Regions from separate parts of the Megasphaera sp. SW808 genome, predicted to be linked through region 1. Evidence: riboswitches for the same ligand, from Rfam matches in the RefSeq annotation. Region 1 holds a riboswitch; each other region holds the start of a gene.
The links. Region 1 has a riboswitch for S-adenosylmethionine ahead of E0L13_RS09470 (MetQ/NlpA family ABC transporter substrate-binding protein). Riboswitches for the same ligand answer to the same signal wherever they lie in the genome.

Region 1 (9,634 bases):
CATCCACGTCGTCTCGACCTGCCGTTCGTGATACGTCCGGATATTGGCCGCCGCCTCTTCCAACACAGCCATGAAGTCGGATCCAACAGCCGCGACGGCCGCGTCGATTTCTTCTTCCGTTACGAGAAACGAATCGAGAAAGGGCCCGTCAAATATGGCCGTAAATTCCTTCAGGGCTTCGTCGCCCCGTTCCTGCACAGCCTGCAAAATATGTTCTACTCTCTGGCGAATGGCCTCGCTTTCCGACTGGTTCCGCGCCGTAATCGCCCGGACCTGCCGCAGCGTCAGCCCTTCTTCAGGAACTTCTATCCATTCCACTGTCCATGCCCCCTCGCTTATGCTTCCAAATCCTTCTCTTTGACGACGTCGACGAGACGCCGTATGTCTTCGTATTTCATCTTAAACGACACGGGATTGCAGATCATGCGGGCGCTGAAATCCATGAAATACTCGACGACCTCCAGGCCGTTGGCTTTCAGCGTATTTCCCGTCTCGACGATATCGACGATGACGTCGGCCAGCCCCACGATAGGCGCCAGCTCGACGGACCCGTTCAGCTTGATAATATCGACGCTGCGGTGATTCTGCTCGAAATGGCGGCGGGCGATGCGGGGATACTTCGTGCCGACGGTAATGCGCTTCGTCATATCCACGGGCTTGCCGGCAATGGCCGCGACGGCCATGCGGCAGCGGCCGATGCCCAAATCGAAGATTTCGTACACGCCGGCTCCCGGCGCTTCTTCCAGCAGGACGTCTTCGCCGACGATGCCCACGTCAGCCGCTCCCCGTTCGACGTAGACGGCTACGTCCGGCGATTTGACGAGGGTCACCTTGAGCGTTCCCGTACTGTCTTCAAAAATCAGCTTGCGGCTGTCGGCGGTATAGGTCGGAAAGGCATATCCGCTTTCCTGCAAATAGGCCATGACCGCCTTGTGTATGCGCCCCTTAGCTAGGGCAATGTGAATCGCCATCTTAAAGCCCCCTCATCGCTTCTTCCAGATCTGCCGCCGTCACGGCCCGGCCGTCCTTGTAATACGAGCCGCCGCGGTATACGGCGTGGATGCTGTAATCGCGGCTGTCGATAAAGGACGACTCGGGGTAGGCCGCCACGCGGAACCCCTGGCTGCGCCAGCGCATCAAATCGCGGACCATGACCTGATCCGACGCCGCATAGGAAACGGCCAGCTGGAACGACGGCTCCGCCTGGGCCAGCAGGCCGGCGTCGTTCATGAATTCGTACAATAAGTTGATGTTCATGCCGAAGCCGCAGGCCGGCCGGTCGATGCCGAACTGGGCCGACAGCGTATCGTAGCGGCCGCCGTCGATGACGTCGTACAGCGCGCCGTCGACGTATACCTTGAACACCATGTCCGTATAATAGCCCAGCCGGCTGGCAAAGCCGAAGTCGAGCTGCACCTTGTCGGCAAAGCCGGCGTATAAAATATAATCGTAGATTTTTTCCAGCCGCGCCAGGGCGTTGAGCATGCCGCTGTTCAGGCAATAGTCCTTCGCCTTGCCCAGGGTCTGGGCGTACGGTCCGAACAGGACCGGCAGCGCTTCCAGGGCGCAGCGGGCGTTTCCCGGCAGGGACAAGCCGCTCAGATAGCGGCGCAGGGCGACGAGATTGCGGTCGGCCAGATAGGCCCGCAGCCGGTCCTTCTCCGCTTCCTGCAAGGGCAGGGCGTCGAACAAGGCCTGCGTATACGCTGCGGTGCCGATGTCAATGCGGATGTTTTCGACGCCGACGGCCTTTAGGATTTCCGCAGCCATGACGATGACCTCGCCGTCGCACTCGGGGCTCGGATCGCCGAGGATTTCAATGCCGCCCTGCAGGAAATCCTTGCCGTAGGTGCTGCGGCCGAAATATTCCCGAAAGACGGTGCTCACGTAACCGAACTTCAGCAGCTGGTTCGGCCGGGGAAACTCCCGGGCCGCCGACTCTACGAGGGGCAGCGTCACGTCGGGACGCAGGACGAGGACCCGTCCGTCCGTATCGACGGTCTTTACCATCTGCCGGCGCAGGTGCGGAAAAAAATGCTGATATACGTCGTAATCTTCAAAGCTCGGCGTCTCGACGATCTTGCAGCCGTGGTTCATGATTACGGAAATAATCTTTCCCTGAATTCGGTCATAATTGCGCATTTCGTCATGATGAAGCATTTTCACCCCATCAAGCGTATTCGGTTTCATCGCATGACCTCCTTTTACGTCTGTCTATTTTGCTTTATTACTTTATCAAGGTAAATCGATAAAGTAATGGCTGACATAAATTGTAACACACTGGAGGCGAAATAAAAATACCTTTTCTTAAAAATTTTACTTTTTTTACACGTCTTCTTCGGCTTGTTTTAAAATTTTCTTCACGGCCTTTTCAAACTTCGGCCGGGGAATCATGACCCGATGGCCGCAGCCGCAGCAGCGGATGACGAAATCGACGCCGATACGCATGACCTCCCATTCGTTTGAGCCGCAGGGATGGGGCTTTTTCATCTGTACGACGTCACCGATATGATACCGAATAAAATTTGCCATATACATTCTCCTTTTCTGATAAAAAACGATAGTATATATAGTATATAGGGTAATGCCCGAAAAGGATAGAGAAAAAGAGGCCCGGCAGCCCTTCTATTCCCTTTTCGCCCTCCCTGTGGTAGTATATTGGATAATAGCCGGCCTATCGAGCCCCTATCTTTTTTTATTTTCTGCAAGGAGGCACCGACTTGACACCGAACTTACAAAAACTGCGCTATACGTATTTGCTTCTCTATACCCTCGGCGGCGTCTGCACGCTCATGACCCTGGCCCTGCTGATCTGGGTCGCCGTCTGTATCGCCCTGGAAGCCGAGCCGTTAGCGGCCATTTCCTTCTTATCCCACTTGCCGACGCCCCTGCGCTTCGTCATCATCATCGCCGTCATGGCCATTTCCATCGCCGCCTGGCAGTACGGCGCCAAATACCACCAGCAGTACGAAGCAGCCCTGAAGCAGCGCCGCACGGAAAGGTAAAAAACCATGAGAAAGACGGAATTCATGGACCTCTTGAAGTACTACTTCCGCCGCAGCGACAAGACCGATTTGAAAGGGATCTTGGAAGACTGCGAAGAACAGTTCCGCCTGGGCGCGAAAAAGGGCCTGACGGAAGAAGAAGTATGCGCCAAGCTGGGCCATCCTAAAAACATATACCGCTACTATATCGGCAAACCCATCGTGCCGGAAGACAATCTCAGCATGACCGGCTCCGCCGACGCGCCGGCGCAGGAGGCGCCCGAGGCTGCCCCTGCCAAGCCGTCCCAATTCTACGATTGGGAAAAAGACCCGGCCCATCGCCGCCGCCCCAAAATCCGGGAAGCCTACTATCCCATGCCGCAGCCCGAGCCGCCCCGAAACTACGATGCTTACGCCGAAGGGCCCCAGCGTCCTAAGGCGAAAGGTCCTACAAAACGGACAGCCGGTGAAGACGAGCTGCAGTGGAATGACAAGGCGGCCATCCCCCAGGCGGCAAAGGCCATTGCCAGCCCCTTTTTAGACATATTCGGGGCCTTGTTCAATATCGTCAGCACCATACTATTCTTCGCTTTCGCCCTGGCGCTCCTCGCCTCCATCGCCGTATACAGCCTGCCGCCGTATATCTTCTCGGATTTGCTGCCCCTGCCGACGCTGTCCGTCTCGACGATGGCCTTCGCCGTCCTGGCCCTGCTGTTCGCGGCCCTGACTGCGTCGTACGCCAGCCAGGCCTGCCACCGCACGGCCCGCAATGCCAGAAACCCGCAAAGGAGGGACGGATAATGGGAAAAGTCGTCATATGCCTCATCCTGACGCTGGTCTTTTCCTTTCTCAGCGTCCAGTCGTTCCTGAGCAACGACTACGCCCGCCTCCAGCGCTGGCTTGCCTATTATCAGGAATATAAGGCCTTTGAAGAAGCGGTCAAGCGGGGAAACGCCTCGAAGGCCGAGCTCTTTGAACGGCTGAAAACGATGTATCCCGGCCAGGCCAGCGAGCTGGAAGCCCATCTCAAGGAAAAGTACGGCGACCTGACCGACACGGCAAAGGATACGCAGAGCACCTTGTCCGACACGCTGAACGACACCCTCGAAACGTTCTCCTCGTCCCACGCCGACATCGACGCCATAAAAAAGGAAGCCGAAAGCAGACTTTCCTCTAAGGCCGAAGACGCCGAACAGGCCGTTTCCGAGCCGAAGCGTTCCGCCTCCCGCGAAAGCAGCAAGGACACGGAATCGAAACGCACTGCCGATGCCAAAGAACCGCGGCGATCTGAGTCGGACACAGTGAAAGAATAATTTTTCCATTTTTATTAAAAAATAATTATTATCCATTGATTTTATTTTGTAAATAGAGTATAATGTACTCAGAGGTCAGGAAAGAGACCTGACAAGAGGCAGCGCAGGCTGCGAGTTTACGTATGAAATCATGGAGGTATCGATATGGAATTAAAAGGAAGCAAAACTGAAAAAAACTTAATGGCAGCATTTGCCGGCGAATCCCAGGCAAGAAATAAATACACCTATTATGCAAGCGTAGCAAAAAAAGCCGGCTACGAACAGATCAAAGCCTTCTTTGAAGAAACGGCCAACAACGAAAAGGAACACGCTAAAATCTGGTTCAAACTGCTCAACGACGGCATGCCGAACGACATCGACGCGCTGAAAGACGCAGCCGCCGGCGAACATTACGAATGGACGGAAATGTACCCGACCTTCGCCAAAGAAGCCAGAGAAGAAGGCTTCGAACACATCGCCTACCTGTTTGAAAAAGTAGCGGAAATCGAAAAACACCATGAAGAACGCTACCTGGCCCTCCTGGCCAACATCGAAAACGGCACGGTCTTCAAGAAACCGGCGACGAAAACATGGGTATGCCGCAACTGCGGATTCATCGTCGAAGGCGAAGAAGCTCCGGAAGTATGCCCGGTCTGCGCTCATCCGCAAGCTTTCTTTGAATTGAAAAACGATAACTACTAAACCACCATATATAACGAGACACCATCACACATCCGAAAGCGGAGGCAGGAATCCTGCCTCCGTCTTTTGTCGTCAGAAAATTTTTGCCGCCAAAATATTGACATTCGGCACAAGAGATGGTATGATTCTTATCAACAATCATATATTGATTTCATCAAGAGCAGCCGAGGGAATGGCCCTATGACGCTGCGGCAACCCCCAAATGGGATAGGTGCCAAGTCCAGCGGATACATCCGACAGATGAACACATACGTAACCAAAGCCGTCATCTGTCGACGGCTTTTCTTTTTACCCGTATCGTCGCCGGCCCATCCTATGGCAGGCCGTCCTGCCTCTTGCCATGTGATTGATTCAGTATCAGAAAGGATGAACAACCCATGAACTCTTCTATCAAAAAACTCCTTGCTGCGGCCCTCATCGCCGCGACCTGCGTATTTGCCGCCGGCTGCGGCAGCTCCGACAGCGGCTCAGCCGACAAAAAGGAAATCGCCATCGGCGTAACGGCCGGCCCCCATGCGGAAGTCATGGAACAAGTAGCTAAAGAAGCAGAAAAACAAGGCCTGACCATCAAGGTCGTCGAATTCAACGATTTTGTACAGCCCAACAAAGCCTTGGCCGAAGGCGATTTGGATATGAACTCCATGCAGCATCAGCCCTACCTCGACAACGTCGTCAAAAACCAGGGCATGAAGCTGACCTCTATCGGCAAGACCATTATCCTGCCCATGGCCGTATATTCCCACAAATATAAAAACATCAGCGAAGTCGCCGACGGCGCTAAGGTTACCATTCCGAACGACCCGACCAACGGCGGCCGCGCCCTCCTGCTCCTGCAGCAAGTCGGCCTCATCACCCTTAAAAACGGCACCTCCGTCGACGCCTCCGTACCGGATGTCGTAAACAATCCGAAGCACCTCGAATTCATCGAGCTCGACGCCGCCCAGATTCCCCGTTCCCTCGACGATACGGACTTGGCCTGCGTCAACACGAACTACGCCATCCCGGCCGGCTTAAACCCGCAGAAGGATTCCCTCCTCGTAGAAGACAAGGATTCGCCGTACGCTAACGTCATGGTCGTCCGCGAAGATGAAGCCAATAACGAAACGTATAAAAAAGTCCTGGCTATCTACCAGTCTGAACCGATTAAAAAATTCATCAACGAACACTTCCAAGGCACGATTCTCCCGGCATTCTAAGAGAAACGGACATCGAGCCACCACGGCATAGCCCCTCGCGGCTATGCCGTTTTTAGTTATACGCTTATACGCTGCAGGAAATAATATAGTATAATGAAATAGTAAAAGGAAACTACGCGTTAAGGAGATGACAGCTGATGAAACACATCGTAATCCTATCGGGCAGCCCCAGAAAAAACGGAAACACGAACCTCTTGTGCCGCCAATTTCAGCAAGGAGCCGAAGAGGCGGGCCACAGCGTACGCTTTATCCCCCTGGCGGAAAAACGCATCGGCTTCTGCCGGGCCTGTGACGCCTGCATGCGCAGCGGCGGAGCCTGCATCCAGAAGGACGACATGGAAAATATCCTCTGCGCCTTCCAGCAGGCTGACGTCGTCGTACTGGCGACACCCGTCTATTTTTACGGCGTCAGCGCCCAGATGAAGGCCTGTATCGACCGTACCTATCCCATTTGGCAGCACCTCGGCCGCAAGGAAGTATACTACATCGTCTCCGCCGGCTTAGGCGAAGACATCATCGCCCGCTCCCTCGGCGACCTGGACGGATTTGTCGAGCACTTCGAGCAGTATGAAATCAAAGGCCGCCTGTACGCGTCCAACGTCATGGAAGCCGGAGCCGTCCGCACCCTGCCGGTCATGGAAGCAGCCTACCAGGCCGGCCTTCACGTATAGAGCAGGAGGATACTGATGGAATCATTACGATACAGAAAAGCCCGGACCGAGGATATGGAAGCCGTCATGGCCCTGCAGACCGCCGTCTTTCACGGCGAGCAGCTTATCCCCCGGGACGCCGTTGAAGCCTTTCTAGCCATGGAGCCCCAGTGCTGGGTCGCCGAGCTGGACGGCGTCATCGTCGGCACGGCTGCCGCCTGGCATGAAGGCGGACAGCTTCACTGGGGCCGGTTCCTCGTGACAAACGCCCTGCGGGGCAGGCACATCGGTACGAAATTAGCGGCCTTTACCTTTGCAGAACTTTTCGCCCAGGGAATCGATTCTATTTTTATGGAAGCCCGCGACACGACTGTCGCCATCGTCGGCAAGATGGGCGGAACCGTCGCAGGAGAGCCCGTCCCCTTCTACAAAGGCACGGTCACGCCCGTATGGATCACGAGAGCAGCCTTTGCCCGATGCAGCCAGGAAATGCAAAATGGATGCTCCTCGTAATATACAAGAAAGCATCCACAAGCTGCGGTTTCAGCCGCAAGCCATGAACCGGCCCTCCGAATGCCGGTCCCACGCCTGGCAGTCCTATTATGAATTATTTTGCTGTGATTTTCCCGGCCAATCGTCCATTTCAATAGTTTGCTCTACGATGATTTCCGTAATTTCCGCCATCGTGTTGGCTTCGCGGACTTTTTTCTCGTAGCGCTTGAGCAGCACGGCGCCGACGACGCCGCCGAAAATCATGCCGGCGAAGGCCGACAGCTCCTTGGCCCAGCCGAGGGTTTCGCCGTTTACGTAGCCGAAAGCGCCCCAGATGAGGACCATCAGGAGGGGCATGCCGAAGCACATCGCCCCGCCGACGCCCATCTTCCCGTCGGGAATATTAAATCGTACATACTGCCCTTTGATCGCTCCAACAGGGTTCTTCGCGTCGATCAGGGCGTTATTTTTGCAAATCATGCCGCTGCACGGCGTATACAAATTGTTGCGGTTCGTCCGCAGCTTGACCATGCCGTTGTCAAATACGGTGTCGACAACTCCCGTTCCAGTTCTCATACGTATCTCCTTATCTGAATATCAAGTGTAACTGCCCTTATTATATCTTACTTTTACCGGCCTGAACAGATATATATTTGTCAAATCCATCCTTTTTTGGTATACTATAGATGTCTTTGAAAAATCTATCCCAAGGAGTGATATATATGGCAGTAACTACGATTACAGCAGCGAATTTTCAGCAGGAAATCCTCTCGGCCCAGGGCGTCGTCCTCGTCGATTTCTGGGCCGCCTGGTGCGGGCCGTGCCAAATGCTTTCGCCCGTCGTCGATGAAATCGCCGAAGAACAGCCCCAAGTCAAGGTCGGCAAGGTAAACGTAGACGAACAGCGGGAACTGGCGTCGCAGTTTCAAATCGAACTCATCCCGACCCTCGTCGCCTTTAAGGACGGCGCGGAAATAGGCCGCCTCGTCGGCGTCCATCCCAAGGAAAGCATCCTGGCATTAGTGAAGAAATAAGGAGGCCTCGGTCATGTACAGCTATACCCCTGTGGGAGTATGCTCCCAGCAAATCTTTTTTGATCTGGACGGCGGCGTCGTCAAAAACGTCCGCTTTATCGGCGGCTGTCCCGGCAACTTGCAGGGCATCAGCCGCCTCGTCGAAGGCATGGACGCAGCCGAGGTAATCCAGCGCCTCGAAGGCATTCAGTGCGGCGGCAAGCCCACGTCCTGTCCCGACCAGTTCGCCAAAGCCCTGAAGCAGGCTCTGGAGACGGAACAAAACTGATTCCTCTTATAACAAACGCAAAGACGGTACCGCAAGTTCCAGCAGTACCGTCTTTTTATATGGTGTTCTTATTTCAGGAAATCTTCACGGATCGGCGTGAAAATATCAAAGACAACGAGAGGCACGTCTTCCGTATTGACGACGCTGTGTTCTGAATTTGACGGAAACCAGGCTACGCCGCCGGCTTCCAAGTGCTGCACCTGGCCGTCTGTAATGACATCGCAGGCTCCCGACTCTACGTACAGCAGCTGTTCGTGTGGATGGCTGTGGGCCGGCATCGTCGTCTTCGGATGCACTTCGTTGCGCACGAGCATGACGTTCTTGCCTGTAAAAATCTTGCGGTCCATAAGATCCAGATGAATCGTCGGAATATCCTTCCAGTTGTCAAATAATTTCATTTCCATAGTGCAATTCCCCCTATACGATTAATATCCTAAATTTTCGCCGACCAGGATAACCTTGATGCGGCCGGCAGGGCGGCAGACGCGCGTGCGCAGCAGCTGGGCGCAGACGCTGTTCGTCGTCGCGCAGTGGGCGCACATACCCGTCTTATAGCACGGCGTATCCGAGCCGGCAAAGCGGTTGATGTTAATAGGCGCCGCCGTCGAGCGGGCTCTGGCCATAGCCGACTCGACAGTCGGACAGACCTTGTTCATGCCGACGACGACAAGGACCTGCTTCGGCCCGTAGGACAAGGCGGCGACGCGGTTACCGTTGCCGTCGATGTTGATGAGCTGGCCGTCCTCTACGGCAGCGTTCGTCCCCATGAGAAAGGTGTCGCACAGCAACGCCTTGCGCATGAGTTCCACCCGGTCTTCCGGCGTCTTAGCCGTATCCCTGTCGATAACGGCGTAATGCTCCAGCACGTAAGGCCGCAATCCGATGTCGTCAATGGACGCCGAGCCGCCCCACGATACGACGTGGTCTGCCGGAATATAGGACAAGGCCGTCTTCAGAGCTTCTTCCTTCGTCGGACAATACACGGCCTCGAAGCCCCTGGCGGCAAAGCGCTTAGC
Region 2 (9,634 bases), on a different contig from region 1:
CTCGCGAGTGTAGGAAATCCTACCGGCTAAAAAGCGATTGAAGATAGTATAGCACGTTAAAATATATTGTAAAGGCTGCTATTTTCAATATATTTATCATTTACAAGGCAAGACGTCGTTAGAAAGACAGGCTCTCTTCCGATAATTACTTATGGTTCTACGTTTTACCAAAATTAATTCTATTTGGTTATATATTATTTTGTCATACAATTCATGATTAGAATAGCTATTCAGAAAGTCGCTCCCACGTCTCGTACGCGGCGTCCAGCTGTGCCTGCGTTTCGTCGTAAAGGCGGGTCAGCTCCATCATCTTGTCGGCGTCGGTCTGCACGTCGGGCAGGTTCATCTGCACTTCGTACATCTTGAGCGTCGCTTCCAATTCGGCGATTTTCATTTCTATTTTTTCCAGCTTCAAGGCCGTTCCGTACGGCGGTTCCTTGCGCGCAGGCCCTTTCTTGGCAGGCGGTTCCGCCTTAGCCGCTGCAGCGGCCGGCTTAGGCTTTGCCGCAGCCGTTTCCGCTTCCCGTTCGGCCAATTCCTGAGCCGCCCGTTCTTCCGCTTCCCGCACCTTTTCCCGGTAATAGGTATAGTTTCCTAAAAATTCCTTGATCTTCTTATCTTCCAGCACGAGGGTCCGCTGGGTAATCTTGTCTAGGAAATAGCGGTCGTGGGATACGACGAGGTACGTGCCGCCGAATTCCTGCAGGGCCTGTTCCAGTACTTCCCTCGTCGGAATGTCGAGATGGTTCGTCGGTTCGTCGAGGATGAGGAAGTTGGCGCCCTGCAAAAACAGCTTCAATAAGGCCAGCCGCGCCTGTTCGCCGCCGCTCAGGCTGTCGACGACCTTAAATACGTCGTCGCCTTGAAAGAGGAAGCGGCCCAGCACGGAACGGGCTTCGTCTTCGCCGTAGCTGAAATCGTTCATGATTTCTTCCAGCACCGTCCAGGCGCCGTGCAAATCCGTATGCTCCTGGGCGAAGTAGCCGATATGCACGCGGCTGCCCAGGGTGATGTGGCCCTTGTCCGCTTCGATTTCGCCCATAATCATGCGCAGGAGCGTCGTCTTGCCCGTGCCGTTCGGCCCGATGAGGGACGCCGACTCGCCGCGGCGCAGCAGCAGGGACAAGTGGTCAAATAACTGCCGGTCGCCGAAGCCGCCGCAGATATCGTCGAGGACGAGGACCTTTTGGCCGCATTCTTCTGCCGGCGCAAAATGGAAATGCAGCGTTTCCGCTTCAGGAGCCAGTTCGATGCGCTCCAGCCGGTTGAGCTGGGACTGACGGCCCCGGGCCTGCTTGGCCTTGATGCCGGCCTTATACTTGCGGATATATTCTTCGGTCTGGCGGATATGGTCCTGCTGTTTTTGGTAGGCCCTTTCCAGAGCCTTGCGCTGCTCCGTCCGCTGGACGATGTACCGGGAATAATTGCCCTTGTATTTGGTCACCTTGCCGTGTTCCAGCTCCAGTATGCCCGTCGCCACCTTGTCCAGGAAATAGCGGTCGTGGGACACGATGAGGATGCCGCCGCCATAGGACAGCAAGTAGCCTTCCAGCCATTCCAGCATGTCCATGTCCAGATGGTTCGTCGGTTCGTCGAGGAATAAGTAATCGGGACGGCGTACTAAGGCCTTGGCCAGGTTGATGCGCGTCTTCTGGCCGCCGGAAAACTGCTGCACCGGCCGGTCCAAATCGGCTTCGCCGAAGCCCAGGCCGTGGACGATCTTCCGGGACATGGATTCGTATTCATAGCCGCCGAGCCATTCAAACCGTTCCTGCAGGCGGGCGTATTTGTTCATGACGCTTTCATCGTCGGGATGGGCCTGCATGTCCTTCTCCGCATCCTTGAGCTGTTCTTCCAGGCGCAGCACGTCCTGCCAGGCCTCGGTGATGGTCTGCCGCAGCGTCACGTCGTCTTCAAAGGCAATATCCTGCTGCAGGTAGCCGACCGATTCGCCTTCGGACACGACGAAGACGCCGCTGTCATATTCTTCCTGACCCATAAGGCATTTCAGGAGCGTCGATTTGCCTGCGCCGTTGGCTCCGATGAGGCCGATGCGTTCGCCGCGGCGGATTTCAAAGGATACGTCCTGAAACACCGTATGGACGCCGAATGATTTCGATAATTTCTGTACTTTTATACTTCCCATGGTTATCCTCTCATCTATGCTGCATCATGATATAATTTGCTAAGTATACATTATAGCATATCTGCTGCCGCCGCGACAGCTTCCGGCCGTTGTCATATCCCGGCGAATATGCTACAGTAAAGGCAAAGACACCTTTTGAAAGCGGGGGATAGATTATGATGTACAAACACGTTATGCGCCGCGCTGCGGCGGCCTGCCTGTTCGTAGTGAGCGGGCTGTTTCTGAGCGGCTGCGCCGACCTGCACGCCGACATGACCTTTAAGGACGACGGCTCCATCGTCCTGCGCAAGGACTTATCCTTTCAGATTCCCATGCAGGCCGACATGGCCGCTTCCCTGAATCAATGGAAGCAGGAAGACCGGCAGAACGGCTTCACCGTCGAAGATACGGCAAACGGCTACCGGTCCAGCAAAACCTACGCCGGCATACAGGATATTGCCGATACAGGCGGCGAATTCTGGACGCCCGACCCGGAATACGGTGAAATCCGGCTGCACAAGGGCCTCTTGTATGACTATTATTCCATCCATACGCGGATCAAGGGACAGGAAAACGCCGCCCTGCCACAGGCCCATTACGAAGACAATATTCCCAATTTCTTCCAGGTACCATCCAGCGTCGACGTCTGGAGTTATTTGGAATACCGCAAGCAGGCTGAACGGGAAGCGGCCCAGCTCAACGAAATCCATAACCAGGCCGTCGCCGCCGCCGTCAACTCGGCGTCTCTCGACTTTACGATGCACCTGCCCATGGCCGTCGACGCCACAAACGCCGACCAGGTCCTCGACGACGGCAAGACCCTCGTCTGGGATTTGAAGCCGGCCTTTATCAACACCCAGGGCGCCTCGGCAGGCCAGGATATTCACATGCAGGCCCAGTTCCGCATTTTCCATCAGACGACGGCCATCCTGCTAGGCGTCGTCTGCGCGGCCCTCGTCATCGCGGCGATTGTCTGCGCCGTCCTCGTCAAGCGCAAGCAGCCGACGGGACAATCCAAGCCCTATCTCATCGGCCTGGCCGTCTCCATCGTCTGCCTCGTCGGCTTAGGCGGCCTCGTCCAATCGGCTACGGCAACGCAGGTCACCTTCTCCGACAGCGACCGCATCATCAGCAAAGCGTTGCCAGAAGGCTCAGCCTATCAAACGCTTCCGTCCCCCAACAGCCTGGACACCGCCAAGGCAATGGCAAAAGACCATACTCTCCATGGTGAAGTCGTGGCTGTTTCCGAAGAAGATGACGACGGCTACCTAGCATTGTTCCAGACGACAGCCGGCCCTTGTTTCGTCATTGCCGACAAAGCCAGTGATTCCATTGCCGTTGTGCCATTCAAACAGTCGCTCATCCATTTCCGCACACAGTACACCCAGTTCTCGAACGGTAAAAAGAGCTATTACCCCCTTACCTTTATCATGGCCCGGCAGAATGACACGAAAGATAGCCCTGACGTAAAACTAGGCATCTGGCAAAACGACATGCATCAAATTCCCACATACGTTCTCATTGAACCCGATGAAAACGATGTCATCCACGTTGACGGCAATCCGTCTTCAGCCTGGAACACCCTTACGCCATCGCATTATCAAGTGCCAATGAAAGATGAAATAAATATCCGCATGGCCAAGATTTTTGCCAACCACATCGACAGCCTGAGCAAGGACGTCCGGGCCCGCGACGTCATCCTGCCGAATAAATAAACCCGCAAAAAAAGACCTCGTACGACGCCGTACGAGGTCTTTTCCATGTCTTTATTTTTTAAGCAATCCCTTTTCTTCTATAAAGGCCGCCAGGAGCTCCGCCGTACCGACCATGAGCTCCGGACAGGATACGGGGCCGCCGTTGGCCGGGCTCTTGAGGACGCGGCAGCACGACGCGTGGAACTTACCCATCCACAGCTGATAAAATTCCTTTACGGGAGCGTAGATTTCCGCCTTGGTCTTTTCTTCCGGCGTATTGCGGCCTACGAGAAGGCCCAGGATATGGCAGGCGCCGTTCAGGGCGCCGCAGAGACAGCCCGAGCCGCCGACACCGCCGCCCATGACCGATACCATGCGGAACACGTCGTCCGACAGGTTGAGGCCGTAATATTCATTGCAGGCCTTTAATACCGTTTCGGAACAGTTATTGCCGCCTTGCTGGTATTTTTTTACTACGTCTTGAATCGATTCCATTTCGTATTACCTCCTAATGCAATATCTCGTCCTTTGATTATATCACATTTTTGCCGTTCTGCCCTTTACTTTCGTTCTCGTCATATCAGGCCGGCAGACTATGCAAATATAGCAATTTGACAAATCTGAGATTCATGATACACTATGTTCAAGACAATTTTACATCCTTTTATCCAGAGCGGCGGAGGGACTGGCCCAATGAAGCCCGGCAACCGATAACGACGGTGCTAATTCCTGCGGATTGATTTCCGAGAGATAAAGACCCTGCGACGATACCTCTTTCTCTTGGGAAAGGGGCTTTTTTCATGGGATAAAAGGCTAAACGGTCTTACGCCATATCATTTTATATTTAGGAGGAATCATTTATGAAGCATTTCAAAAAACTTACCGTCCTGGCCGCTGCGGCTCTCTGCGCGCTGGCCGTATTGGCCGCCGGCTGCGGCAGCGACGCCCCGGCAGGCGGCAAAGAGTCGACGCAGAATAAGGTCCTGACCGTCGGCGCGACGCCCGTTCCCCACGCGGAAATCTTAAACGAAATCAAGCCCCTCTTAGCCAAGGACGGCATCGATTTGAAGATCATCGAATTTACAGATTACGTCAAGCCGAATCTGGCCCTGAACGACAAGGAGCTAGACGCCAACTTCTTCCAGCACGGCCCCTACATGGAAACGTTCAATAAAGAACACGGCACGCAGCTCAAGGCCATCTGCAAGGTCCACATCGAACCGATGGGCATTTACTCCCATAAAGTCGCCAAACTGGACGAATTGGCAAACGGCGCGAAGGTCGCCATCCCCAACGACCCGACAAACGGCGGCCGGGCCTTGCTCATCCTGCAGAAGGCCGGCCTGATTTCCCTGAAGGATAACGGCAGTATCACCTCTACGGTGCAGGACATCGTGAAAAACGACAAAAACCTCCAGTTCGTCGAATTGGAAGCCGCCCAGATTCCCCGCTCCATTGACGACGTAGACATCGCCGTCATCAACACGAACTTCGCCATGGAAGCCGGCCTCAATCCGCTGAAGGACGCGATTTTCCTCGAAGATAAAGACTCGCCGTACGCTAACATCTTAGCCATCCACGAAGGCGACGAAAACCGCCCGGAAATCCAGGCTCTCGTCAAAGCCCTCCAGTCTCCGGAAGTGAAGAAATTCATCGAAGACAAATACCAGGGAGCTATTCTGCCCAGCTTCTAATACAACACACATATATATTCATGCAAAAGGGCCTCGTTCCAGGCCCTTTTGTTATACATACGGCCATACTTCATGGTATAATATAAACAAAAACACGCGGCTGTACTCGTGCTTATCCCCTGTCAGCTATGCAGCAAGGAGCAATATATATGCGCACAAATGAATTATTTGCAAAAAAAACAGTCTTTTCCTTTGAAGTCTTCCCGCCCAAGCCGGATACGCCCATCGAGACGATTTACGCCGCTTTAGACGAGCTGAGCCAGCTTCATCCCGATTTCATCAGCGTCACCTGCGGCGCCAGCGGAAGCGGCAGCGGCGGCAACCGCACCGTCGAAGTGGCCTCGGCTATCAAGCACACCTACGGCTGTGAAACGGCGGCTCATATGCCCTGCATTTACCTGACTGAAGACGACGCCCTGCGTACCCTGGACGCGCTGAAAAAGGCGGGCATCGAAAATATCCTGGCCCTGCGGGGCGACGAAACACCGGGCCGCGAACGGGCCCATGTCTTCGAACATGCCAGCGACCTCGTAGCCTTCATCAAGCAGAACGCCCCGGAATTCAACGTCATCGGCGCCTGCTATCCCGAAGGCCATACGGAAGCCCAGACCATGGCCGCCGACATCCGCAACTTAAAGACGAAGGTCGACGCCGGCGCCAGCGAGCTCATTTCCCAGCTTTTCTTCGACAACGCCACCTTCTACCGCTTCCTCGAACGGTGCGAAATCGCCGGCATCAGCGTCCCCATCGAAGCGGGCATCATGCCTGTCACCAATAAGAAGCAAATCGAACGGATGGTGTCCCTGTGCGGCGCGACCTTGCCGGTCAAGTTCCAGCGGGCCATCGCCAAATACGGCGACAATGCCGAAGCCATGCGGGATATCGGCATCGCCTACGCCATCGACCAGATCGCCGACCTTTTGGCTAACGGTGTCGACGGCATCCACGTCTACACGATGAACAACCCCTATATCGCCAAGAAGATTACAGAAGCCGTAAAAAATCTATTATAAGAAATCCAAAAAAGCCCTGTACAGCATCGCTGCACAGGGCTTTTAGTTTACCATATCGTTTTATTCTTTCAGCACGTAGCCGTAGGCGTGGACGCGGCCGTCGTCTTCGTGTTCCAGGTACACGCCCTGGATTTCCGAGGCAAAGCCGGGAAGCTCGTTGAGCCCTTCTTCGAGGGCCTTGAAATACTGGACGGCCGTCGGCGACCACCGTTCGCCCGGCACGACGCAGAGGACGCCCGGCGGATAGGGCAGGGCCCCTTCAAGGGCGATCCGGCCTTCCAGCTCGTCGAGAGGCACGAGCTCGCCTTGTCCGCGAATAAAGGCGTGCTGCGCTTCCTGCGGCGTCATGACGTATTCGGGGAAATAGTCGCGGCGGAACAGCTTCTTCTGCAAATCCTTTACATTTCTCGCCTTGTAGAAATCGTGCATTTCCTGGCAGAGCTGCTGGATCGTGTAGCCGGCGTAGCGTGCCGGATGGGAGTTGTACACGCCCAGGAGGACTTCCTGCATGGGCACGTTGTTGTCGACAAACCGTTCGAATCGGACGAGCTGCGACGTCAGGAAGCGGAGCTTATTCCAGTTTTCCGCCGGCGTCAGCAGGAACAGGATGGAATTCAGGTCGCACTTTTCCGGAATGACGCCGTTGCCCCGCAGGTACGTCGCCAGGATATTAGCGTGGATGCCGAAGTCTTCATACTCGCCCGTCTCGGCGTCGATGCCCGGCGTCGTGAGCAGGAGCTTGCACGGGTCGACGCGGTACTGGTCCGGGCCGTAGCCTTCAAAGGCATGCCATTTCGCGCCCGGCTCAAAGGTGAAGTAAGCGATGTCGTCGGCCATCTGCTCCGTGTCGCCGTCCTGCCAGGGCTTTCCGTGCACCGTCGGCGCGATGAACGGCTTGATATAGTGGCAGCGCTGGAGGATGCTCTTGCGGGCGTCAATGCCCAGCTTCACGCAGTCGCGCCACATCTTCCGGCCAGCATCGCCCGAATGGATTTTGGCGTTGACGGCGATAGTGGCGAACATGGGATAAAAGGGGCTCGTCGAGGCATTGGCCATGAAAGCGTTGTTAAAGGTCTTATGGTTGCAGTAGCGCTTTTGGTCGTGGATGTGATTGTCCTTTTTATGAATCTGCGAGGCCTGGGAAAAGCCGGCCTGCTGCTTGTGAACCGACTGGGTCACCATGATGCCCGGGTCGTCGCCGTGCAGATCCAGCAGCAGGGGCGAGCTGTCCCGCAGCATGGGGATAAACTGCTCGTAGCCGACCCAGGCCGAGTCGAACAGGATATAATCGCAAAGATGGCCTATCTTGTCGACGACGTAGCGGGCGTTGTACAGCGTGCCGTCGTAAGTGCCGAGCTGAATGACGGCCAGGCGGAAAGGCCGGGGCTGCTTCGCCTTTTCCGGATCCCGTTCAGCAGCCAGCTCGCGCAGGTAGGCTTCGTCGAAGCAATGGGCGTCGATGCCGCCGATAAAGCCGTAGGGATTGCGGGCCGTTTCCAAATATACCGGCGTCGCCCCGGCCTGGATGAGGGCGCCGATGGCTACGGATTTATGGTTGTTCCGGTCGTACAGCACCAGGTCGCCCGGCGTCAGCAAGGCGTTCGTCACGACCTTATTGGACGACGACGAGCCGTTGAGGACGAAATAGGTCTTATCGGCGTGGAACACCTCGGCAGCAAAATCCTGGGCTTCCAGGGCCGGCCCTTCATGGATGAGCAAATCGCCCAGCGTAACGTCGGCGTTGCATATATCGGATTGGAAAATATGGGGACCGTAGAAATCATAGAGATAGCGTCCTGCCGGATGCTTCTTGAAAAATTCGCCGTCCTGATGGCCAGGGCAGTCGAAAGGATTGTTTTTTTCGCTCACGTACTCTACGAGGTCGGCGAAAAAGGGCGGCAGGACAAACTGCTCGTAGTTGCTGGCCAGCCGCTCTGCCGTAGAAATGCAGCGGCTCTTGTTGACCATTTCCTCCGTAATGACGGCGTCGACCTTGCCGATATATTTTTCCGGAAGCCGTTCGCCGCCAGGCATGATAATCATGATGGGAATGCCGAAGCCCGTCGCATCGATCTTGTCGATGTAGGCGAAGTCCTGGTCGGACAACACGGCGACGGCTACGTCGGTAAAGTCCGTCTGTTCGACAGGTACGATTTCCCTGTCGCTGTCTACGAAGTAGTATTGTACGTCAAAGCTGTACGCTATCTTTAAATGTTTCATATCTAGTCTCCTTATCCTCTTCCTTTACTTTTTATAGTTTTTATGGGGCATACTTCATTTTAAAACAATAGGGCCGTCCCTGACAAGACTTGCCGGAAAATTAACCGCTTACAGGTAATACAAAAAGCGAGCCCTGCAGGACTCGCCTTTTTCAGCATAGGTATTATTCTGCGTCAATGACGTCTTTCACGATGGCAACGGCTTTTTTCAAGACATCCCAGGGAATGTTGAGGGGCGGCAGGAGGCGCAGCAGGCCGTTGGCCGTCAGGACCAGGACGCCCTTGTCCACGCATTCCTTTACGACGGTTCCCAAGTCCTTCTTGAGCTTCACGCCGATCATCAGGCCCATGCCCGACACGAATTCGACGTTTTGGCAGCCTTCCAGCTCGGCCTTGATATACGCGCCCTTTTCCCGTACTTCGGCCATCAATGTGTCGTCCAGCCGTTCGATGATGGAGATAGCCCCGGCGGCGCAGATCGGGTTGCCGCCGAAGGTCGAGCCGTGGGTATGATCCGTCAGCGTATATTGGCAGGAATCGGCGAACATCGTCGCCGCAAAGGGCAATCCGCCGCCGATAGCCTTGGCCGTCGTGACGATATCGGGATGAATGCCGTAATTCATGTAGGCGTACAGCGCGCCTGTACGGCCGTTGCCGGTTTGTACTTCGTCGATGATGACCAGGATATCCTTTTCATGGGCATAGTCGACGACGGCGCGGACAAAGGCCGGGTCGAGAGGATGGACGCCGCCTTCACCCTGTACCAGTTCCATCATGACAGCGCAGACGTTATTCTCTTCAGCCAGGGCCTTGACCGATTCGAAGTTATCCGCTTCGGCGTAGACGAAGCCGTCCAGGAAGGGGCCGAAATCCTGATGGAGCTCATCTT
Region 3 (9,634 bases), on a different contig from region 1:
GGGCGTAATTCGATTCGACAGGGTCGGTAATTTTGATCAGGGCGTTGCCTGTAAAGCAGACGAGGACGGCCGCAGCCAGCAGGATCGGAACGTATCCTATGTCGTCCAGCAGCCGCTGCAGCAGGTTCGGCGCAGCAGCCGGCGCGGCGTTCAGCAAGCGTTCTTCACTGCGATGTAAGCATTCCATCTCATCGTCCCCCTTGTCCCGCAGCATACTGATATGTCAGGATAATGCCGTCTTTCAGTTTCATGTACGGCTCCCAGCCCAGAAAGCGGCGGGCTTTTTCATTCGATAATACGGAGCGGTATATATCGCCGCTCCGCGTCCTGGCAAAATTCGGCGTCAGCTCTTTACCCGAAGCGCGGCGCAGCTCGGCCAGTACGTCCAGGAGCGACGATTCCCGGCCTGTGCTCAAGTGGTATACTTCGTCGGCCTGCTCCGTCGTCAAGGCGCAGACGATGCCGTTGGCAATATCGCCGACGTAGATGTAATCCCGCGACTGGCTGCCGTCGCCGTAGACCGTAATGTCCAGGTCGCAGGCCGCCCGTTTAGCGAATACGTTGACGACGCCGCCTTCGCCGCTGACCTCGGCCCGTTCGCCGTAGACGTTGGCAAAGCGCAGGATGACGTAATCCAGTCCATACCACTTGTGATACAGGCGCAGGTACGACTCGATGGTCGCCTTGCTCAGGCCGTAAAAGGATAAGGGCGACAGCCGATAGTCTTCCGACAAAGGCAGGTCTGTTTCCGGCGGGTCGCCGTATACGGCTGCCGACGAGGCGAAGACGACGCGCTGCACGCCGGTCTTGCGGGCGCATTCCAATACGTTGACCGTGCCCATGATATTGTCCCTCGTGTCGCCGTAGGGGTCCTTGATGGACACGTCGACGCGGGTCTGGGCCGCCAGATGGACGACAGCTTGAAACCGCCCTCGGTCCATGACGTCGAGCAGCATCGGGCTGTTGATATCCAGGCAGACGAAGCCGGCTCCTTCGGGCACGTTCGTCCGCAGGCCGCCGCGCAGGTCGTCGACGACGAGGACGTCGTGCCCCATAGACAGCAGCTTGCGTACGAGATGCGAACCAATAAAGCCGGCTCCGCCGGTGACGAGTACTTTCATAATGCTCCCTCTTTCTCCTAATAATTCAGGTCTTTATCATTTGTCCCAAGTATAGGAGGAGAAATTAAACAAAATTTGAACGAAGGACTACGAAAGCATAAACAGAGGGTAAAGAAATTTCCCGGAACATAAACGCAAAAAACTGCCGCGCCGAAGCACGACAGTTCTCACATATGCCATATGCAGTTATAGTACCATGAGCAGCGTCCCTATGGTGATGAAGGCCGCGCCGGCGACGACCTTTAGTGTCGCCGTTTCATGAAACAGGAGGAAGGCCAGGAGCAGGGTAATGACGACGCTCAGCTTGTCGATGGGCACGACCTTGGACACGTCGCCCAGCTGCAGGGCCTTGTAGTAGCAAAGCCACGACGCCCCCGTCGCCAGGCCCGACAGGATGAGAAAGAGCCAGCCCTTCCGGCTGATGCCGCCGAAACCGTCCCAGTGTCCCGTCAAGGAGACCATGCCGAAGGCCATGACTAAAGCCACGGCCGTCCGAATAGCCGTGGCCACATGGGAATTCACGCCTTCGATGCCGATTTTTGCCAGGATAGTCGTCAAGGCTGCAAATACGGCCGATCCCAGAGCTAACAGCGCCCACATCATCCTTCATCTCCCTTTCGGCCTATCATCGCGAGCGGAACCGATAGCCTGCGCCCCACACCGTTTCGATATACTTCGGCTTAGCCGAATCCTTTTCTATCTTGTCGCGGATGCGGTTCACGTGGACCGATACAGTCGCCGTTTCGCCCAGGGATTCTGCGCCCCAGACGCGGTCAAAGAGCGTCTCCTTGCTGAATACCATGTCGGGATTTTTCGCCATAAATAAGAGGAGCTCGAATTCCTTATTAGCCAGGGACACTTCTTTTCCGGCGATGAAAACCCGCCGCGCCGACTCGTCGATTTCCAGGTCGCCGTACTGCAGGACGCTTTTCGACGTCTCCCGGACCGTCAGCCTGTCGTAGCGGGCCAGATGGGCCTTGACGCGGGCGACGAGTTCGTTGGGGCTGAAGGGCTTGACGATGTAATCGTCTGCGCCCAGCCCCAGTCCCCGTATCTTGTCGATGTCTTCCTGCTTGGCCGACACGAGGAGGACGGGGATATTCTTGTACTCCCGGATATGGCGGCAAATCTGAAAGCCGTCTTGGCCGGGCAGCATGATGTCCAGCAAAATCAAATCGAAGGGCTGCCGCAGGGCCTGCTCCTGCCCCTTGATGCCGTCGGTCTCGATGGACACGGCAAAGCCGTTGGCTTCCAGATAGTCCTTTTCCAATTCGGCAATGCCTTTATCGTCTTCAATGATCAATATGTATTTCATCGTCAGTTCCTTCCTTCCGTATAGGCAATTCGATACAAATGGTCAGTCCCTTGGGCTGGGTCTGCTCGGCCCAAATCTTCCCCTTCATTTCATCGATGATCTGCTTGGCTACGGCCAGTCCCAGGCCGCTTCCCTTAGCCACGTCGCTGCGGGCCTTGTCGGTCCGGTAAAACGAGTCGAACAGCTTGGGCAGGTCGTCTGCGCCTACGCCCCGGCCGTCGTCGGCAAAGGTCAGCCGCACGGCGCTGTCTCCGGCAGCGTCTAGTGATATGTCCAAATGGCCTTCATCACCGTCTTTATATTTCACGCTGTTGCCAATGATATTTTCCACGACCCGCTGGAAATGGGTCCGGTCCATAGATACGACTGCCGTATCCACAGACGCCGTATAGGAAATGTCCAGACCCTGTCTGCGGAAATGCTCGGCCTGCTCGCCCGTGTAGTCTTCCAAATAGCCGCACAGGTCTACGTTTTCCCAGCAGAATTCTACCTGTCCCAGGTCAAACTTGGAAAAGAGGAACAGCGTCCGCACCAGGCGGGTCATCATCTTCGACGTGTCGATAATCATGGTCAGGTAATGGCTGCGCTTTTCCGGCGTATTGGCAATGCCGTCGCGCAGGCCGCTGGCGTAGCCTTCGATGCGGGTCAGGGGCGTCGCCAGGTCGTGGGAAATGCCGGCGATGAGCTCCTTGCGGTTTCTGTCGTAGGCATCTCTCATTTCCCGCGATGCCTTCAGTTCCCGGCGCATCGTCTCAAAGGCCCGGCAGGTCTGGCTGATTTCGTCGTTTCCGTCGGCGACGACGGGGTGGTCCAGATTGCCCCGGCTGATGTCTTCGGCGATGTTCCGCATCTCCTCTACGGGCCGGACGATTTGCCGGGCCAGCAGGCGCGCTAAGAAAAGCCCTACGGCAATCGTCACGAGGACCGCTAATACGGCTAAGACGACAAAGGCGACCTTCACGATATTCTTCGAGCTGAGGTCCCAAATGCCGCCGTGCTTGCGCAGTTGTACCGGCCCGATGACGGCTACGGCTACGCCCGTCTCAGGCGACGTATAATGGAAGGCGATGCCTTCGTCCGACCAGTTGAGGGCCGCGCCGCTGCCCGGGCTGCGCCGGTACGCCTCGCCGATCGTCGCCCAGGGATCAGTATACTCCGTCGCATACAGGATTCGTCCTTGCTGGGAAATCGCTACGGTAAGGCCCTGATCCTCCAAGTGGTCGCTCGTCTGCATGAGCCGGCCCATGCCTCCGGTATACCAGTCGGCGCGGACACAGAGGCGGCTCAGCTCAAACTGCACCGATAAGGTCGGGCCATTGCTCTCCGGCCAGAGAAAGGAAATGGCCGCCGCCCTGTTGATGTTGCCGAAGTGGAGGCCTAAAAAAATAGCGATGCTGACGACGAGAGTAAAGGCCACGGGAATGGCTATCATGACAAAGTTAGACAACAGCAATCGTTTTCCAATAGGTATATCTCTCAGGTTCATCTGTCCTTCTCCCCGCTTTCCTGCCGCATGACGCGCCTTGTCTTTTATTATACCACGCCGCCGCAGATATCTTGATGCGTTCGCAAATATATTCATTACTATGCAGTGTATGCGGAAAAGATAAACAAAAATTAAACGAAGGAAAAATTCTTCATAAAACCTCCGTGCCCTTGTCTTTTCTGCAGCAGGCATCCGATTGATGGGCTTAATACATTTAAAATGCAACTATATTTTTAGAAAAATATTCCGATTTTCCTGTGTATATTCTGCAATTTTACGAAAATCCCAGGCCACAGGCCGCGCCTATTTCTTTTGTTTTCTTATTATTTTACACGGCGAGATACCTCTTGCATTTGACAACACCCGTTCCTTAGTGATAATATGTTAAGCAACAACCAAATATACAAGTTCATCCAGAGCAGCTGAGGGACTGGCCCCATGACGCTGCGGCAACCCCCGTCAGGGAAGGTGCCAATTCCAACGGAGTATTCCGGCAGATGAAGCGACATACACGAAATACCGAGCCGTCATCTGTTTGACGGCTTTTTTAGTTGTACTGCCACCGGGTTGAACTCGTACTGAATCAAGGAGTTGATATTGTGATAAAACTGGAAAACATTACCAAAACCTACGACGGCAAGGCCCAGGTCCACGCCCTCAAAGGCGTCAACCTGACCATTGAAGACGGCGAAATCTTCGGCATTATCGGCAAGAGCGGCGCCGGCAAATCGACCCTCGTCCGCTGCATCAACATGCTCGAACGGCCGACGAGCGGCAACGTCATCATCGACGAAAAGAACCTGACGAACATGACCGACGCCCAGCTGCGGGCGGAACGCAAGCATATCGGCATGATATTTCAGCATTTCAACCTGCTCTCGTCGCGGACGGTCTTCGACAACATCGCCTTCCCCCTGGAGCTCATCGGCGCATCGAAGGAAGCCATCCAGAAAAAAGTCGCCGACCTTTTGGAATTAGTCGGACTGACGGACCGGCAGTTCAACTACCCGGCCCAGCTGTCGGGCGGCCAGAAGCAGCGCGTCGGCATCGCCCGGGCTCTGGCCAGCGACCCGAACATCCTCCTGTGCGACGAAGCCACGTCGGCCCTGGATCCGCAGACGACGAAATCCATCCTCGAGCTGCTCAAGGACATTAACCAGCGCCTGGGCATTACCATTGTCATCATCACCCACGAAATGGCAGTCATCAAGGAAATCTGCAACCGCGTTGCCGTCATTGAGGGCGGCGTCATCAAGGAAGCAGGCCGCGTCGTCGACGTCTTTACCAATCCCCAGTCCCAGACGATGAAGGACTTCGTCAAATCGGTCATCAACATGGAACTGCCCGCAGGCATCGCCAAGATGGGCATTACGGATCAGCCTGCGCCGGGCTACGATATGCTCGTCCGCCTGCGCTTCAAGGGAGCGGCTACGAACGAACCCGTCGTCGCATCGGTCGTACAACGCTTCCACACCTACGTCAGCGTGCTCTACGGCAATATCGACTACATTCAGGACGAACCTTTCGGCTATCTCATCGTCGTCATCATGGGTTCTATGGAACAACAGGCAAAAGCATTTGAATATATCAAAGAATTACCTATTGGAAGCGAGGTTTTAGGATATGTCCCAAGAAATCATTAATTTAATGCTCCAAGGCATTCAGGAAACGGTCTTCATGGTCGCCGTTTCCACGGTCATCGCCGCTATCATCGGTATTCCCCTCGGCATTACGCTGGTCACGACCAGCCGGGGCCATATTCTGGAAAACCGCTTTATCAATCAGATACTGGGCACCATCGTCAACATCATCCGCTCGATTCCCTTTATCATCCTCATGGTCGCCATCATTCCTCTGACCCGCATCATCGCCGGCACGTCCATCGGCACGACGGCGGCCTGCGTGCCCCTGACCATCGTGGCCATTCCCTTTTTGAGCCGCCTCGTTGAAACGTCTATCCGCGACGTCGACTTCGGCCTCGTCGAAGCCGCGGAATCCATGGGCGCCACGCCCTTCCAGATCATCCGCAAGGTCCTCATTCCCGAAGCCCTGCCGACGATCATCAACAACATTACGGTCCTCGTCGTCAACCTCATCGGCGCCTCGGCCATGGCCGGCGCAATCGGCGGCGGCGGCCTCGGCGACATCGCCATCCGCTACGGCTACCAGCGCTTCCGCGCCGACGTCATGCTGGCGACGATTATCATCCTCATCGTAGGCGTCAACCTCATCCAGGCCTGCGGCGACTTCGCCTCGCGCAAGAAAAATAAAAAATAAGCAGATATGACAAACCCAGACCGCAGCAGAACCTGCCATGGTCTGGGTTATCTTTATGCAGCGCCGAATGTGACATAGGCGACGCACCGGCCATTCATCCGGGATTCGCAGTCTGAACAAGGAGCTGGACGGCAGCCGGGAACCCTTCCTGACCCGCGGCGAACCCATGGCCGCTGAGGCCGTCGACGTATTGGGAGCCTAATTTCCCAGGCCGCTCGCAAAGATAATCACGACGTAAAAAAAACAACATATCCGTCAAAAAGCTGCTGGAAAGCGCATCACCTACCTTTCCCAGCAGCTTTTTCATTCCCGTCATAGAAATATTCGCCATGCCGTATGTATAGAGCAACAATACTAACCAACCAGATCACAGGCAAGGGATAGGTAAATACAGGAATCCGCATATGATTGGCATTAAGAAAAATAAAATATATCTTAAGAAGTTGCCTCCATGCTATTTTGATAAACTTTCAAGAATGGAGATATCATGCATATCTTTATCTCGTAATTCATACCCTGAATGGAAAACTTTTTGCCCTTTTAAGGATGTACAGGGAATTGTTTTCCCTTCAAAAAAAGCGAAACCAAAGTAGTCTTTTTCAAATTCATACCAACCTCCCTCCAAATTCGCTTGTTTTGAAGTCCCATCCTCATTTAAAACAAAGGGATGAATGTCTAAGTAACCACGCTCATCACTATATAATTCTATCCTAACAGGACTCCAGTCCGTACTAATCGTATAGCCCAGATTTAAAAGCACCTCTAATAACTCTTCCGTATATTGGGCATCAAAATTTATATCTATATCTCTATGAATTCTTGTTTGTCTACCTGCTAAAACATCTACACCCCATCCACCGTCCAACCAATATGCAATTCCAATTGTGTCAAATATATCTATTACTTTCATTAAATCTTCTTTTGTTGCTATGTCTTTATTACTCATAATAAAATTACCTCCATAAATTCCAATTTATATGTTGAGATTCGTTACGACATGCTTTAAGTAGACAGTCTCCCTATCTCCCGTACGGGGATAGATTTTTTCCGGGTTCATAGGCGTATTCCTTCTTTCTTCTGCAACAACCCTTTCCCTGAGTTACAGGGCTTCCAGCTTCACGCGGAACGAAATCATCCGCGCCGTATCCATGGCATCGAACTGCACGACGTAGGCTTGCCGGTCTATATCGGCGTCGATGACAGTCCCCTCGCCGAAGACGGCGTGCCGTACCCGCTGGCCCGAAGCAAAGGGCCTTTCGCCTTCCCGGTCGGGCCAGTATTTTCCGCTGTACTCGATGTAGTCCCGAGTCGCCCGGACGAGGCTGTCCGGCGGCGGATTGTCATAGGCCAGCACTTCCGGGCCCATATCCAGAATAAACCGCGACGGATAGCGGACTGCACCGTCGAAGTGCTGCCCGTCCGCTTCGGACAAATACAATCCCTTTTCAGCCCGCGTCAGGGCTACGAAGGCCAGCCGCCGCTCTTCCTCCATAGCCTGCATCGTCCGCACCTTCCGCGACGGGAAAATGCCTTCGTTCAGGCCGCACAGGAACACGTAGGGAAATTCCAGCCCCTTGGCAGCGTGAACCGTCATGAGCTTGACCTTATCGTCATCCGGCGCGGCGTCGGCGTTGGTAAGCAAGGCCACGTGGGATAAATAATGCTCCAACGTGACTTCCTCACCGCACGTCGTTTCATACTCGTACACGGCCTGCTTGAGCTCGGCCAGGTTGTCCAGCCGCTCCTGGCTGCCTTCGGTGCGAAGGGCTTTCTCGTAGCCGCTGGTATCAAGGATTGCCGACAGGACCTCCGACACGGGCCGGCCCTCGTATTCAGCGGCAAAGGACTCGATGAGATCTACGAACTGGCGGGCCTTCGTCCCCTTAAACAGGCCGTCATCCATCGTTTCGACCAAGGCTTCATAAAGAGAACAGCCGCGGGCGTCGGCGTATTCCTGCAGAAAGGCCATGCGCCGCTTGCCCAGATTGCGCTTCGGCACGTTGGCGATCCGCCGGAAGGACAAGTCGTCTTTATAGGCGATGATGCGCAAATAGCTGAGGGCGTCCTTGATTTCCTTGCGGTTGAAAAACTGGACGCCGCTGTATATGACGTAGGGTATGTGTTCCTTCAGCAGCGCTTCCTCCACAGTCCGCGTCACGTAATGGGCCCGATACAGGACGGCCATGTCTTTGTAAGGCACGCCGCGTTCGCGCAAGGCCTTCATGCGCCCGGCCATCCACTGCCCTTCATCCTGAGGGCTTTCGGCAAAATGACAGACTACGGCGTCGCCGTCAGGCAAGGTCGGCCGGAGCGACTTGGCCATACGGCACATGTTGTTGTCGATGAGAGAGTTGGCTGCCGCCAAAATCTGAGGCGTCGAGCGGTAATTATCCATCATCAGAATGGTCTTCGTTCCCGGGAAGGCCTTGTCGAATTCGAGGAGATACTTCACGTTGGCGCCGCGCCACGTATAAATCGTCTGGTCCGGGTCGCCGACGATGAATAAATTCTTGTGATAGCCCCACAACACGCTCATGAGCTCGTATTGGAGCAGGTCGATATCCTGAAATTCGTCGATCATGATGTATTCCAGCCGCCGCTGCCATTTCAGCCGGATGTCGTCGTGCTCCTTGAAAATATACAGGGAAAACTTGATGAGGTCGTTGTAATCGAGGCCGAAGCATTTCTTTTCCTGATACAAATAGCCGTAGAAGATGATGTCCGCAGCCGACGAGGCTTCGTCGTACTTCTTTTTCAGCCGCTCCAGAGACATCGTAATCATGTCGGCGTAATATTCCGGTTCCTGGACGAGCTTGCGCATTTCTATCATATCCCGGGCGGCGGAAAAGGTCATATTGCGCAGCGTCAGCCCCCGTTCTTCGTAAATCATCTGGAGCATGGCGTCGATATCGGCATTATCGAGGACGAGAAAATTCTTGGGATACTGGACGGCGTGGCTGTCTTCCTGCAGGACCGATACGCAGAATCCATGGAACGTATTGACGTAGCCCGTGTCGTTGTCGCCTGTCAGGTTGTGGATGCGCCGGCGCATTTCCGCCGCCGACTTGTTGGTAAAGGTGACGCAGAGGATGTGGCCCGGCAAGATGCCCAGCTCGTTGACTAAAAAGGCAAACCGGTGCGACAAGGCCCGCGTCTTGCCCGAGCCGGCGCCGGCGATGACCCGCACGCAGCCCTCCGTCGTCGTCACGGCCTGACGCTGGGCGTCGTTCAGCCCCTGCAGCAAATCCATCATCGTATCCTCCCTTTCTGCGAACATTCGTTTCTTTCATTATAACAGGAATTCCGCCGCCGCTCAATACGAAATCCAGCCATTTCTCCTGCCGCAAAAACGCAGCCCCCCTCTATTCTTTTAATCTATCTAATGATATAATAAATAAGTTATACAAAAGGAGGCATACATGTTAGAAAAATTTC

Region 2: linked by a shared signal. The riboswitch ahead of E0L13_RS06980 (MetQ/NlpA family ABC transporter substrate-binding protein) and the one ahead of E0L13_RS09470 (MetQ/NlpA family ABC transporter substrate-binding protein) in region 1 are both predicted to bind S-adenosylmethionine.
Region 3: linked by a shared signal. The riboswitch ahead of E0L13_RS08745 (methionine ABC transporter ATP-binding protein) and the one ahead of E0L13_RS09470 (MetQ/NlpA family ABC transporter substrate-binding protein) in region 1 are both predicted to bind S-adenosylmethionine.

The regions. Positions count from the first base shown of each region.
Region 1 is NZ_SJOT01000026.1:9,343-18,976, forward strand. It holds gene hisD (histidinol dehydrogenase) at 1-318, opposite strand, end outside; gene hisG (ATP phosphoribosyltransferase) at 336-971, opposite strand; gene E0L13_RS09440 (ATP phosphoribosyltransferase regulatory subunit) at 973-2,190, opposite strand; gene E0L13_RS09445 (DUF951 domain-containing protein) at 2,326-2,532, opposite strand; gene E0L13_RS09450 (hypothetical protein) at 2,721-3,005, shown strand; gene E0L13_RS09455 (DUF1700 domain-containing protein) at 3,012-3,785, shown strand; gene E0L13_RS09460 (hypothetical protein) at 3,785-4,297, shown strand; gene rbr (rubrerythrin) at 4,442-4,978, shown strand; SAM riboswitch class I at 5,127-5,225, shown strand; gene E0L13_RS09470 (MetQ/NlpA family ABC transporter substrate-binding protein) at 5,356-6,174, shown strand; gene E0L13_RS09475 (flavodoxin family protein) at 6,312-6,845, shown strand; gene E0L13_RS09480 (GNAT family N-acetyltransferase) at 6,861-7,337, shown strand; gene E0L13_RS09485 (SoxR reducing system RseC family protein) at 7,425-7,892, opposite strand; gene trxA (thioredoxin) at 8,039-8,350, shown strand; gene E0L13_RS09495 (TIGR03905 family TSCPD domain-containing protein) at 8,364-8,618, shown strand; gene E0L13_RS09500 (cupin domain-containing protein) at 8,687-9,022, opposite strand; gene E0L13_RS09505 (lactate utilization protein) at 9,044-9,634, opposite strand, start outside.
Region 2 is NZ_SJOT01000015.1:16,381-26,014, reverse strand. It holds gene E0L13_RS06995 (ABC-F family ATP-binding cassette domain-containing protein) at 227-2,146, opposite strand; gene E0L13_RS06990 (hypothetical protein) at 2,302-3,840, shown strand; gene E0L13_RS06985 (C-GCAxxG-C-C family protein) at 3,892-4,314, opposite strand; SAM riboswitch class I at 4,481-4,576, shown strand; gene E0L13_RS06980 (MetQ/NlpA family ABC transporter substrate-binding protein) at 4,680-5,513, shown strand; gene metF (methylenetetrahydrofolate reductase [NAD(P)H]) at 5,663-6,526, shown strand; gene speC (ornithine decarboxylase) at 6,587-8,746, opposite strand; gene E0L13_RS06965 (acetylornithine/succinylornithine family transaminase) at 8,910-9,634, opposite strand, start outside.
Region 3 is NZ_SJOT01000022.1:35,004-44,637, forward strand. It holds gene E0L13_RS08720 (glycosyltransferase family 39 protein) at 1-187, opposite strand, end outside; gene E0L13_RS08725 (NAD-dependent epimerase/dehydratase family protein) at 189-1,121, opposite strand; gene E0L13_RS08730 (EamA family transporter) at 1,308-1,724, opposite strand; gene E0L13_RS08735 (response regulator transcription factor) at 1,747-2,436, opposite strand; gene E0L13_RS08740 (HAMP domain-containing sensor histidine kinase) at 2,414-3,922, opposite strand; SAM riboswitch class I at 4,329-4,426, shown strand; gene E0L13_RS08745 (methionine ABC transporter ATP-binding protein) at 4,522-5,565, shown strand; gene E0L13_RS08750 (methionine ABC transporter permease) at 5,546-6,199, shown strand; gene E0L13_RS08755 (hypothetical protein) at 6,294-6,515, opposite strand; gene E0L13_RS08760 (aminoglycoside adenylyltransferase) at 6,654-7,145, opposite strand; gene E0L13_RS08770 (UvrD-helicase domain-containing protein) at 7,299-9,452, opposite strand; gene E0L13_RS08775 (DEAD/DEAH box helicase) at 9,619-9,634, shown strand, end outside.